Regions from separate parts of the Marinobacter qingdaonensis genome, predicted to be linked through region 1. Evidence: predicted binding sites of a transcription regulator. Region 1 holds the regulator's gene; each other region holds the start of a gene.
What was found. Region 1 encodes sigma-54, which starts transcription at its own class of promoters, with help from an activator protein. Its sites were predicted from a motif close to ANTGGCATNNANNTTGCTNT; they were not measured.
Positions count from the first base shown of each region.

Region 2: the regulator sigma-54 is predicted to act here: its motif matches at 1,984-2,003, upstream of U5822_RS01185 (CmpA/NrtA family ABC transporter substrate-binding protein).
Region 3: the regulator sigma-54 is predicted to act here: its motif matches at 1,596-1,615, upstream of flgB (flagellar basal body rod protein FlgB).
Region 4: the regulator sigma-54 is predicted to act here: its motif matches at 1,908-1,927, upstream of glnK (P-II family nitrogen regulator).

Region 1 covers NZ_JAYDCJ010000003.1:1,886,026-1,889,317, reverse strand. The annotation lists gene lptB (LPS export ABC transporter ATP-binding protein) at 1-392, shown strand, start outside; gene U5822_RS11895 (RNA polymerase factor sigma-54) at 551-2,083, shown strand; gene hpf (ribosome hibernation promoting factor) at 2,190-2,498, shown strand; gene ptsN (PTS IIA-like nitrogen regulatory protein PtsN) at 2,586-3,056, shown strand; gene rapZ (RNase adapter RapZ) at 3,085-3,292, shown strand, end outside.
Region 2 covers NZ_JAYDCJ010000001.1:267,271-270,562, reverse strand. The annotation lists gene U5822_RS01190 (sigma 54-interacting transcriptional regulator) at 1-1,802, opposite strand, end outside; gene U5822_RS01185 (CmpA/NrtA family ABC transporter substrate-binding protein) at 2,116-3,292, shown strand, end outside.
Region 3 covers NZ_JAYDCJ010000003.1:2,906,941-2,910,232, forward strand. The annotation lists gene U5822_RS16540 (flagellar hook assembly protein FlgD) at 1-640, opposite strand, end outside; gene flgC (flagellar basal body rod protein FlgC) at 659-1,108, opposite strand; gene flgB (flagellar basal body rod protein FlgB) at 1,133-1,531, opposite strand; gene U5822_RS16555 (nitroreductase family protein) at 1,762-2,316, opposite strand; gene U5822_RS16560 (Mpo1-like protein) at 2,459-2,770, shown strand; gene U5822_RS16565 (adenylate/guanylate cyclase domain-containing protein) at 2,772-3,292, shown strand, end outside.
Region 4 covers NZ_JAYDCJ010000003.1:81,203-84,494, reverse strand. The annotation lists gene U5822_RS03685 (DUF6316 family protein) at 1-44, shown strand, start outside; gene U5822_RS03680 (ammonium transporter) at 108-1,388, opposite strand; gene glnK (P-II family nitrogen regulator) at 1,461-1,799, opposite strand; gene U5822_RS03670 (accessory factor UbiK family protein) at 2,179-2,433, shown strand; gene U5822_RS03665 (YifB family Mg chelatase-like AAA ATPase) at 2,535-3,292, shown strand, end outside.

The DNA.
Region 1 (3,292 bases):
AGGACCGGGTGCACAAACTGGAAGAGCTGCTGGAAGAATTCCACATTACCCACATTCGCGACAGTGTCGGCATGGCGCTGTCGGGCGGGGAACGGCGACGGGTGGAAATTGCCCGGGCCCTGGCCATGGAACCGGCATTCATCCTGCTGGACGAGCCCTTCGCCGGCGTTGACCCGATCTCGGTCAGTGACATCAAGCACATCATTCGACACCTGCGCGACAAGGGTATCGGCGTGCTGATCACCGACCACAACGTGCGCGAGACCCTGGATATTTGCGAAACGGCCTACATCGTCTCGGGCGGGCACATCATTGCGTCCGGCAACTCCGAGACCATCCTGGCCAACCAGCAGGTAAAAGAGGTGTACCTGGGCAGCGAATTCCGGCTGTGAGACCGATTGTCCGATTGTGTTGATGTTGCCGAGCAAGTAAACTCGGCAAAGAACTTGCTAGGCTTTTTATCTGTAACGGCAAGTAACGGGCATACAACGATTTTTTGAGTTTACCGCGATGCAGAGCGCTGATGAGTGACGGATTCTGAACCATGGTTATGAAAGCCTCATTACAGTTAAAGCTGGGTCAAAGCCTGACCATGACGCCCCAGCTGCAACAGGCGATCCGGCTACTACAGCTATCCACACTCGACCTCCAGCAGGAAATCCAGCAGGCGCTGGAATCCAACCCAATGCTGGAAACCTCGGAAGACGACGACCAGTCGGATTCGGACGCCTCCGCCAACGACAGCAACAGCGAGCAGGACAGCTCGACGTCGGACACCGGCACCGAGACCGCCGCCGACACCAGTTCCGACTGGGACGAATCGGAGAACGGACCGGACTGGAGTTCGGAGAATGACATCCCGGACAACATCCCCGACGACCTTCCGGTCGACACGGCCTGGGACGACATCTACCAGTCCGCGCCGGCACCGGCCGCGCGCAACGACGACGAGAACGACCACGACTTCGAAACCCGCAACTCACCCACCGAGACCCTGCAGGACCACCTGGAGTGGCAGTTGAACCTGACGCCCCTGAGCGAGCGGGACCAGGCCATCGCCCACGCCCTGATGGACGCCGTGGACGATCGTGGCTACCTGACCAGCGCCCTGGAAGACATCCACGCCGGGCTGGTGGACGACAGCGAAGAGGATCCGCTGGAGCTGGACGAGGTGGAAGCGGTGCTGCATCGGCTGCAGCACTTCGACCCACCCGGTGTCTTCGCCCGGGACCTGCAGGAATGCCTGCTGATCCAGCTCAATCAACTGCCGCCGGAGACCCCCTGGCTGGCCCAGGCCCGCCTCGTGATCACCCACTACATCAACCTGCTGGGCAACCGGGATTACGCCCAGTTGCTGCGCCGCAGTCGCCTCAAGGAGGATCAGCTGCGGGAGGTCCTGACCCTGATCACCGGACTGAATCCGCGCCCGGGCGACGTCATTGACCGGGCCGAACCGGACTATGTGATCCCCGATGTCATGGTGCGCAAGCACAACGGCCGGTGGCGGGTGGAGCTCAATCCGGAAATTGCCCCGCGCATTCGCGTCAATGCCAGCTATGCTTCTCTTATAAGGCGTGCGGACAGCAGTGCAGACAACACCTACATGCGGGACCAACTGCAGGAAGCGAAATGGTTCATCAAGAGCCTGCAGAGCCGGAACGAGACGCTCCTGAAAGTTGCCACCCGCATCGTTGAGCATCAGCAGGGATTTCTGGATCATGGCGAGGAAGCCATGAAGCCCCTGATTTTGTCGGACATTGCCCAGGCGGTTGAGATGCACGAATCGACGATTTCCCGGGTCACCACCCAGAAATACATGCACACGCCGCGGGGCATCTTCGAGCTCAAGTACTTTTTCTCCAGCCATGTCAGTACCGACGAAGGTGGGGAATGTTCTTCGACCGCCATCCGTGCAATGATCAAGAAACTGATTGCAGCGGAAACCCCGAAAAAGCCATTGAGCGACAGTAAAATTGCCGCCATGCTAGGGGACCAGGGAATCAAGGTGGCGCGACGGACCGTCGCCAAGTACCGGGAAGCGATGCATATTCCACCGTCCAACGAAAGAAAAAGACTGGTCTAGGACCGCCCTGCACTTTGGGGTCCTGGATCTGAACTTTGCCGGCGCGTGGTGCGCCGGCCCTCAGACCGGCCCACTGGGACCGGCACGATGACAACAGGAGACGCCTATGCAACTCAACATTTCAGGCCACCACGTAGAACTGACTCCCGCACTGAAGGATTACGTCTCGGATAAATTTGAGAAACTGGAGCGTCACTTCGACCACATCAGCAACTGCCAGGTAACCCTCCAGGTGCAGAAGGTGCGTCAGATGGCGGAAGCAACGCTGCACGTGGTTGGTGGTGAGATTCACGCAAAGGCAGAAAACGAGGACATGTACGCGGCCATTGACGGGCTGATTGACAAGCTGGACCGCCAGATCCTCAAGCACAAGGAAAAGAATGTAGACCGGATGCACGGCAACGGCGGCCGCTAGCCGACCGAGTTCGTGCATGTCATCTCATCGCGCTGCGGCAAGGTCGACCTGCCGCAGCCTTTTTTTTAACGGAACTGCAGTCGATTCATGAGCGACACATCCCTGACCATAGACAACATCCTGGCACCGGAGCTGAGCCTCTGCCGGGTCCCGGCTTCCAGCAAGAAACGGGTTCTGGAGTCCATCGCCGAGCGTATCCATGAGCACGACGGTGCGCTCAGCGAATCCCAGATTTTCAACAACCTGATCGCGAGGGAGCGCCTGGGAAGCACTGGTATCGGCCAGGGCATTGCCATTCCGCACTGTCGCCTGGAAGGTCTGGAGCACGTCGTTGGCGTGTTGATGACGCTGGAAGAGAGCATCGAGTTTGACGCCATCGACAATCAGCCGGTGGACCTGGTCTTTGCCCTGGTGGTGCCCAAGGAAGCCACCAGCGAGCACCTGGAACTGCTCAGCCAGCTGGCGGAAAAGTTCAACGACCGCACCTTCTGCGATCGCCTCCGGCAATGCGACGACGCCAACACCCTGTATCAGCGCATGACCGCGGCAAGCGAGTAACCCGATTCAGACTGGAGACCGAGCGTTCATGAAACTGATCATCGTAAGTGGCCGATCCGGTTCCGGAAAGAGTACTGCCCTTCACGTTCTTGAGGACCTCGGTTACTACTGCATCGACAATCTGCCGATCGGCCTGCTGTTTCCCCTCACCCGGGAAGCGGCGGAGCAGAGCTCGCCCGGCCGCCTGAAAAAGATGGCGGTCAGCATCGACGCCCGCAACCTGTCCGGCGAACTGG
Region 2 (3,292 bases), on a different contig from region 1:
TCGCCGAACACCCGTCCCTCGGTCATCCTCAATGCCCGTATAAGATTCTCACGCTCGAGTTCGCGCATTTGCTCGTCGGTCAGGAGGTTGGCCGAGTAATGGCGCGCTGGGGGCAGAGAGGCTCCGGTCTCTTGGGAAAAGTCGGTGTCTTTTCCGATTAAGTCGAAGTCGAGTTGGTGATCGGCTGTGATCACCTGGCGCTCGATAACATTTTCCAGCTCCCTGACGTTGCCCGGCCAGTCATAGCCCTGAAGGGCGCGAATGTCCTGGTCCCTCAGTGCCAGAGGAGGGCGGTTGAATTTCTGACTGGCGCGCTTGATGAATTCCCGGGCAAGGATTGGGATGTCTTCCGTGCGCTGTCGCAACGGGACCGATTCGATGGGAAAGACATTGAGCCGGAAGTACAGATCCTCCCGAAAGGTCTTGGCTGTAATCTCGGACTTTAGGTCCCGGTTGGTGGCGGCAATCACGCGAACGTCGACGGCCTTGGTGTTATTTTCACCCACCCGCTCAAACTGCTGATCCTGCAGCACCCGCAGGAGTTTGCCTTGGAGTTCCAGCGGAATCTCACCGACCTCATCCAGAAACAAGGTGCCGCCATCCGCCAGTTCAAAACGGCCTATGCGGTCGCTGACCGCGCCGGTGAAGGCGCCTTTGATGTGCCCGAAAAACTCGCTTTCAAACAGATCCTTGGGAATGGCGGCGCAATTCACTCGTATCAGGGGGCGGTCACGTCGGCTGCTGGACTGGTGGATGGCGCGGGCGATCAGTTCCTTACCCGTGCCGGATTCACCGGTGATGAGAACGTTGGCATCGGTCGGTCCGACCATGCCGATACGGCGTGCGATCGCTTTGATGGCTTCACTCTGACCGAAGATCTCGTGAAAGTGGTATTCGGCACTGATTTCTTCCTGAAGGTAGGCGTTCTCCATTTCCAGGCGGCGTTTCAGGGATTCGACTTCCTCAAGCGCGGTCTGGAGTTCCTGCTGGGCCTGCAACCGCGCCGAGATGTCCCGGAACACCACGACCGCGCCGACGGGATGACCATTATCCAGTATGGGGGTGCTCGTGTACTCCACCGGGAAACCGCTGCCGTCCTTGTGCCAGAACCAATCCTCGCCGACCCGTTTCACGCTGCCATCTCTGAAGGCGGCGTAGATCGGGCATTCCTTGAGCGGAAAGAGGCTGCCATCAGCGTGGGAGTGGTGCACGACCCGGTGAATGACCCGGCCGGCCAGCTCGTCGGTGCGCCAGCCGAGCATGCGTTCCGCGGCCGGGTTCGCGAAGGTGGTTCGACCCTCGGCGTCGACACCATATATGCCTTCTCCGACCGCGTGCAGAATGAGCTGGTTTTCCCGTTCCATGTCCTGAAACAGCTCCTCGACCCGGCGCCACTCCAGCAAGCCACCGCGATGGTAGTGGTTGGCATCGTGCCGCTCCCTTAACGTTTTTAATTGCCGGCAGTCTCTGATCAGCAGCAGGATCGTCTGGGATTCTGCTGGGCCCACCCTGGCCGATGAGATTTCCAGCTCAATTGCGTGGCCATCCGGCTGCCGAATCAGGAAGTCGCGGCTCCAGCCATGCCCCCTGAACAGGGTTTCCTCAGTAAAAGCAATGAGTTGTGGGCGCTGATCGGCGAACAGGTGTGTGCAGGGAGTGTCTGCCAGCGACTTGGTTGCGGCACCCGCGAGGCGTTCAGCAACGTCGTTGGCGGCAAGGATCACGTCGCGTCCGGCGTCCACCAGCATCGCTGCCTCGGGTAAAAGATGAATCCAGTCTTGGTTGGTGTCTTGTGAGTTCATAGTCCTGTCGCATCTCGGAGTGAATCGCCCAGTAACAAAGGCCACTCAACACTCGTGCCAACTACGAACTTTCGTGCTTAATCACTACGAGATGTCGTTAATTACGATTTTTCGTAGCGTGAAGTTTTCAGGGGAACTATTTAAAAGATATTAAAAACAATAGGTTAAATTTTGCGCAGAAGTTGGCACGAAGCCTGCGATAGCTCCGTCAGAACGAGCAAGTACCGCGTCAGATTTTTCAAGGACTGTTGATGATCGGCTTGCTGTGCACTTCAACGGTGCAAAAACAATCTGAGCTATTGGAGAGTGCCCCATGACGACGAAAAGCCTTGGTAATCCGTTCGACGGAGATCAGTCCCTCATCCACGCTAAAACCTGTGGCTGTCCGCAATGCAAACCCGGTCAACACGAGTCCACGGAACCGGTGATGGAGGTTCGGCCAACGACTGTTCCGGCAACCGGGGCGCCCGCGATCGATGCTCCCGCGGACTCCGAGGCCATGATGGATCGGGCCATCGAAAGCGCTGTGGTTCGATCAGTCTTTGGCCACAATGACCACAGCCGTCGCAGTTTTATGAAAATGATGGGGGCAGGTGCGGCGGCTGCCCTCCTTGGCAGTGTGTTTCCGATGGACAAGGCCAAGGCGGCGGTGAAGGAGTCCCTGGGCAAGCTTGAGAAAACCAAGCTGAACGTCGGTTTTGTCCCGATTACCTGTGCGACCCCAATCATCATGGCCCACCCCATGGGCTTTTATGAGCGGTACGGCCTGGACGTTACGGTGACCAAGACCGCCGGATGGGCGGTGGCCCGGGACAAATCCCTGGCCGGTGAATACGACGCCTCACACATGCTGACCCCAATGCCCCTGGCCATGACCATGGGCGCGGGCTCCACCCCGGAACCCTTCATCATGCCCGCGGTTGAGAACATCAACGGCCAGGCCATTGTTCTGCATGTCGATCACATGGACAAGCGCGATCCCAAGCAGTGGAAAGGGTTCAAGTTCGGGGTGCCTTTCGAGTATTCCATGCACAACTTCCTGTTGCGCTACTACCTGGCTGAAAACGGTATCGATCCCGACAAGGACGTGCAGATCCGCGTGGTGCCGCCACCCGAAATGGTGGCCAACCTCAGAGCCGGGAACCTCGACGGTTACCTGTCGCCAGATCCGTTCAATCAGCGGGCGGTGTGGGAGAAGGTGGGCTTTATCCACATGCTCACCAAAGACATCTGGGAGGGGCACCCTTGCTGCGCGTTCGCCTGTAGCCAGAAGTTTGCCACCGAAAATCCGAACACCTACGGAGCGCTCTTGCGCGCCATCATCGATGCGACCCAGTACTCGAACAACCCTGAGAACCGGAAAGAAATCTCCGAAGCCATTGCACCGAAAAACTACCTGAACCAGCCAGTGCCGGTGATTCAGCAAGTGTTGACGGGCTATTACGCCGACGGCCTGGGTGAGGTGCAAAACGTACCGGACCGAATCGATT
Region 3 (3,292 bases), 1.0 Mb from region 1:
AGCCCATGCCCGCCAGATTCAAAGTGATGGCGCCGTTCTGGCCCAGCGAGACACTGTCGACGTTGGCGCTGACCATGGTCGAGAGCTGCTGACTGCCCTGCGGGTAGGAGGCCTCGGCGACCACCCGGTAGGGTCCTGGCGGCAACGGGTTGCCGTTGCCATCCTGACCGTCCCAGCTGAACGACTTGACACCCGCCGGGCTGCTGCCCAGATCGATCTGGCGCACCAGCTCGCCGCTCTGGTTCTGAACCGACAGCCGCAGGCCACCGGTACTGGCCGGAACTTCGATGGTGCCCCGGATCTCGCCTTCGGAGCCCAGAATGCCCACGCTCGAGGGCGCCAGCACGGTCTTGCCGACCATGGCCGAGGCCTGCAGCGCCTGGGTTGATCGGAACTGCCCGACCACGTCATCGACGGTACCGGACAGCTTCTGCATTTCCTCCAGCGAGCTGAATTGCGCCAGCTGGGAGATGAACTCACCGTTGTCCTGGGGCTCCAGCGGGTTCTGGTTCTTCAGCTGCGCCAGCATCAGTTCCATGAACTCGTTCTTGCCGAGTTCGCTGTTGCCGCTCGCTCCCTGCTGCTTGAGCTGGTATTGGCTCAGAACATCGGACGCGTCGGTTGCGTTGATTGCGCTCATTGCGTGCTCCTCACCAAATTACTGCTGACCCAGGGTCAGAATGCGCTGCATCATGGATTTGGCCGTGTTCATGATATCCACGTTCATCTGGTAGCTGCGGGACGACGACATCATGTCCGCCATTTCCTCCACCACATTCACGTTCGGATAGAACACGTACCCGTCTTCGTTGGCGGCCGGGTGTTCCGGCTCGTACCGCATCTGCAGATCGGCCTGGCTCTCGACAATCCCCTCGACCCGGACACCGGCGCCCTGGCCCTGCTCACTCATCAGGCTCAGGCCCTGCTGGTCGGGGTTCAGCATGGATTGCTGGATAGCGGCAAACACCGGCTTCCGGGCCCGGTAGGTGGTCTCGGTGCTGGAGCTGGCCGTTTCGGCGTTGGCGATGTTCGAGGCGGTGGTGTTAAGCCGCAGTGACTGCGCAGTCATGCCGGATCCGGCGATGTCAAAAATGCTGCCCAATGACATGGTGTCTCTCCTTTACTGTGCGGCTTACTCGCCCTTGAGGGCCTTGGTCAGACCGGAAAATTTACTGCTCAGAAACTGGAAGCTGGCCTGGTAATCCATGGCGTTGCGCATGAAGCGGCTCTGTTCCTGCTGGGCGTCTACGGTATTGCCATCGACCGACGGCTGATGAGGCGTGCGATACAGCAACTCGCTGTCGCTGCCCCCGGCGGAGGTGTCCATGTGGGCGTCGTCGGTCCGGCTCATTTGCAGACCGGACACCTTTTCGTGCGCCTGCTGCATCATTGCCTGGAAATCGACATCGCGGGCCTTGTAACCGGGCGTGTCCGCGTTGGCCAGGTTGTTCGCCAACACCTCAGCCCGTTTTACCCGGGCTTGCAGGGCTTGCTCGTGAACCCCCAGTGCCTGGTCAAATGAAATCGCCATACTGCCTCCAAACCTGCGTCAGCCTGCCGGTGATTTTTGCCGGCTTTTGCTCTTGCAGAGATACAAAGCAAGGCAGATGCCAGATTTTGGAAACCGTTTCAGGGCGCGGCCTGGCGCGGTATTGGAGGACATAGCGAGGGGGCAATGCATGCCTGGGGAGGCCGCCAGGGAGGGCAAAGCGGCAAGGTGTTTCCCCCGACTGCTCGGACGGGGGAGCCACGGCGTGAAGGTCAGCGCGGCCAGCGCTGGACGAATTCGTCGGTGGTCGGGCGCGGCACCGACGGCTTGGCGGAGGTCACCGAACCGGTGTACAGGAAGCCGATGATGGACTCTCCTTCCCCGAGTCCAAGGCCTTCGTGCACCTTGGCGTTGTAGGCGGGCTTGCCGGTCCGCCACATGACGCCGTAACCGGACTCCTGCAGGGCAAGCTCAAGAAAACTCATCCCCGCCGCCGCGGACATGATCTGTTCCACCTCGGGCACCTTGGGGTGCGCGGTCGGTGAGGCAATCCCGACGATGATCATCGGTGCCCGGAGCGGGGCCCTGCGCAATTTCTCGATCTCCTGTTCGTCGCTGTTATTGGCACAGGTGGAGGCAAACAGGTCCCCGAGCGCGGCCAGGCCCTCGCCTTCGATGACCAGGTATCGCCAGGGGCGCAACAGGGCGTGGTCCGGGGCGCGGGCTGCGCAGGCAAAGGCACGTTCCAGCGTGGCGGAATCCGGAGCCGGCGCTTCCAGCCGGGGCTCGGAGGAACGGTTGAGCAGGAATTCACTGACTGCAGTCATATCGTCTCACTGTCGGAAAATGGAAACGGAATTTCGGGCTGCGCCCTGGGGGCTTGGTGAATTGTGACCAATAGGCAATACTGTTAACCTTTAGTCGTAGTCCGGTCGACCCAAAAATTATAAATGGCTTGGTAGCAGCACCATGAGTGACCAACAAACCTTTAGCAACTTCGCAGAATTCTATCCTTTCTACCTTGAAGAGCACAGCGACGTAACCTGTCGCCGATTGCATTTCGCTGGCAGCCTGCTGGTGCTCCTGGTCACCGCATGGGCCATCACCTCCGGCAAACTGGCCTGGTTGCTGCTGGTGCCGGTTATCGGTTACGGCTTCGCCTGGGTCGGCCATTTTGCCTTTGAAAAGAACCGACCCGCCACCTTCAAGCACCCGCTTTACAGCCTGATGGGCGATTGGGTCATGTTCAAGGACATGATCATCGGCCGGATCCGTTTCTGACATGATGAATGCGCCGGCAGACCTGCGCAGCGCCAGTAGCTGCGCCGGCAAAGCATTGTCCGCGGATCACCCGTACAATCCGGTGGCGATCCCGCCGATGCCCGATTACAACGGCCGGATCCTGGCCTATACCGCCACGGCGGTGATCATCGTTACCGGCGTGGTCCAGGGCGCTTTTCCGGAATGGCTGCTCTGGCTGGTGGCCGGCGCCCTGACCTGGCCGCATCTGGCGCACCTGCTGACCCGGCGCACCTTCCTGCGGCAATCGCCGCGCATCCGTCAGAAAATGCTGATCTTCGATTGCGTGGTGGGCGGCGGCTTCATTGGCTGCATCGGCCTGGTCGCCATACCCTCGGTGTCTGTGGTACTGATGCTGATGTTCAGCTGCCTGATCGTCGGCGGCATTCGCCAGTGGCTGCTCGGCAGCGGCTTTCTTGCGGCCGCCGCGGCCGCCGCGGTGGCCCTCATCGGTCCCGCGGACAACCTTCAGGCGCCGCTGCTGACCAGCATCCTGGCCATCTT
Region 4 (3,292 bases), 1.8 Mb from region 1:
ACCTTCGTCACGCCGAGGATACCCTGTTCAGCGGGGCCGGCTGAGACACTTCAGAGCAATGAAAAAGGGCGCCCGAGGGCGCCCTTTTTGTGGCTTCGTCGACCAGCTTACTTGCTGCTGACGAATTCCGGGTAGGCTTCCATACCACACTCGGACAGGTCCACACCCTCGTACTCCTCTTCTTCGGAGACGCGCAGGCCGATGACCGCCTTCAGGATGCTCCACACGATCAGGCTGGTGACAAAGACCCAGACAAAGATGGTGAGCATGCCTACCAGCTGACCCATGAAGGTCGCGTCGGCGTCGGACAGCAGGACCGCGAAGATACCCCAGATACCGACCACACCGTGCACGGAGATGGCACCGACCGGATCGTCGATCCGCAGCTTGTCCAGGGTCACGATGGAGAAGACCACGATGATGCCGCCAATGGCGCCGATGCAGGTGGCCAGCAGCGGAGACGGATCAGCCGGCTCGGCGGTGATGGCAACCAGACCGGCCAGGGCGCCGTTCAGGGCCATGGTCAGGTCGGCCTTGCCGAACATGATGCGGGCCACGATCAGGGCGCCGATCAGACCGCCAGCGGCAGCAGCGTTGGTGTTCAGGAACACGTTGGCCACTTCGTTGGCCACACCGATGCCACCCAGCTTCAGGGTAGAACCGCCGTTGAAGCCGAACCAGCCCATCCACAGGATGAAGGTACCGAGGGTAGCCAGCGGCAGGTTGGCCCCCGGGATAGCCTTGATCTGGCCATCGGCGGTGTACTTGCCTTTACGGGCGCCCAGCAGGAGCACGCCAGCCAGGGCCGCAGAAGCACCAGCCATGTGCACGATACCGGAGCCGGCGTAGTCGCTGTAGCTCAGCTCATACAGACCGAAGACGGCGTCGCCGTTCCAGGTCCAGGAACCCTGCATCGGGTAGATCACACCACACATGATCACGGCGAAGGCGAGGAAGGCCCAGAGCTTCATGCGCTCGGCAACCGCACCGGAGACGATGGACATGGCTGTGGCCACGAACACTACCTGGAAGAAGAAGTCGGACGCACCGCTGTATTCGCCCATGTCGCCGAAGCCGGCTTCGGTCGAAGCGGCAATGACGCCGGCGATGGCCGCGTCGTCCATTTCAGCAACGGTGGTGATGCCGCTCAGGAAGATACCGCCGCCATACATGATGTCGTAGCCGCAGATCAGGTACATGGTACAGGCGACGGCAAACAGCGCGACGTTCTTGGTCAGGATTTCAGTGGTGTTCTTGGCACGCACGAGACCGGCTTCCAGCATGGCGAAACCCGCGGCCATCCACATGACCAGGGCACCGCACACCAGGAAGTAGAAGGTGTCCATTGCGTACTGCAGTTCAAAGATATGATTAAGATTGCTTTCCATGTGAAGCCCTCCGCACGAGGCTTTTCAGGTTTTTAAATTTTTTTGCGTTGGCAACTGGTTAACTGAGCTGGATCAGACCGCTTCTTCGCCGGTTTCGCCTGTCCGGATCCGGATGGCTTGCTCCAGTTCGGTCACGAAGATCTTGCCGTCGCCGATCTTGCCGGTGTTGGCCGCCTTGGTGATGGACTCGATAACCTGGTCGAGCAGGTTGTCGCCAATGGCCACTTCCACCTTGACCTTGGGCAGGAAGTCAACGACATACTCTGCGCCCCGGTAGAGCTCGGTGTGGCCCTTCTGTCGACCAAAGCCTTTGACTTCGGTGACGGTAACGCCTTGAACGCCAATCTCGGATAGTGCCTCACGGACATCATCCAACTTGAAAGGCTTGATGATCGCTGTCACAAGTTTCATTGCTTTCTCCTTGGTAAAGCCGTCTCAACGTCTGGACTCGTTGGTCCGCGGTTAAGGTCGGGATGCTGCTACCTCGCACACCAATTGTGCGGATTGCGTACGAGGGCTTTAGCATCGGGTATGCCAACGCAAAAAAATGCAAGCATAACATATGGTTAGGTATTGCCTGTCCCAGATTGGAGCAAAACCGTGCACCAAAACGGGGCTTTGCGCCCGCAAATGAGCCAAATTGGAGCGGGCTCAAGCGGGCGGCAACGGTCATTATACGGCCGTCGCGGTACAGTATGGCAGGGCCGCGTGTGTGTTACACTCCCGCAACCGGTTGACGGCCCAGTTCTTTGGTCGAAACCCGTCTTTATTTGAGCCAGAGAGGTGATGCGTGAAAGGTCCGCAGGATATTTTTGCCCAGTTGCAGGGCCAGTTTGGCCAGTTTGTCCCGGATATGGCCCGTGCGGCCCGCGAGGATTTTGAGACCCAGGCCCGGGCCACGGTCATGGCCGTGCTGGCCAAGCTGGAGCTGGTCACCCGGGAGGAATTCGATGGCCAGCAGGCGGTGCTGCTGAAAACCCGGGAGAAGGTCGAGGCACTGGAACAGCGGGTGGCCGAGCTGGAGCAGAAGCTGCAGCAGAAATAAAAAAGCCGCGTCAGATAAACGAGTAGCGGGCCAGGCAGGAAGCCGGGCCCGGTCGCCCACAGCGGCGCCCGAACCTCACCAACGTACCACGGAAGGTAGTCATGCTTGCCATTGTCCATTCCCGCGCCAGTGTCGGGGTCGCCGCACCGGCGGTAACCGTTGAAGTCCACCTGTCCGGCGGCTTACCCGCCCTGTCCATCGTCGGCCTGCCGGAAACCGGCGTGCGCGAGGCCCGGGAACGGGTGCGCAGCGCCCTGCTCAACGCCGGTTTCGAGTTTCCCGCCCGCCGCATCACCATCAATCTGGCGCCGGCCGACCTGCCGAAAGAGGGCGGTCGGTTCGATCTGCCCATTGCCCTGGGTATCCTGGCGGCCTCCGGCCAGCTCCCGGGTGAGGCCCTGGACCGGCACGAATTCGTTGGCGAACTGTCCCTGGACGGTGCCCTGCGCCCGCTGACTGGCGTATTGCCCGCGGTCCTGGCCGCCCGGGACGCCGGTCGGACCCTGCTGGTGCCCCAGGCCAACGCCGCCGAGGCCGCACTGGCCAGCCGCGACGACGTGCTGGCCGCCAGTCACCTGCTGGCGGTGTGTGAGCACCTGGCGCAGCGGGCCCGGCTGGTGCCTTTGGCCCGGGGCGCCGGGGCGCCGGAGCCGGGGGCAGAGCTGCTGGATCTGGCCGACATTCGCGGTCAACACGTGCCCCGGCGGGCCCTGGAAGTCGCTGCCGCGGGCCAGCACAATCTGCTGCTGTTTGGCCCGCCCGGGACCGGCAAGAGCATGCTGGCGAGCCGTTTGCCGGGGATTCTGCCAGCGCTGGCAGACGACGCCGCCATGGAAGTGGCCAGCGTTTATTCGGTGGC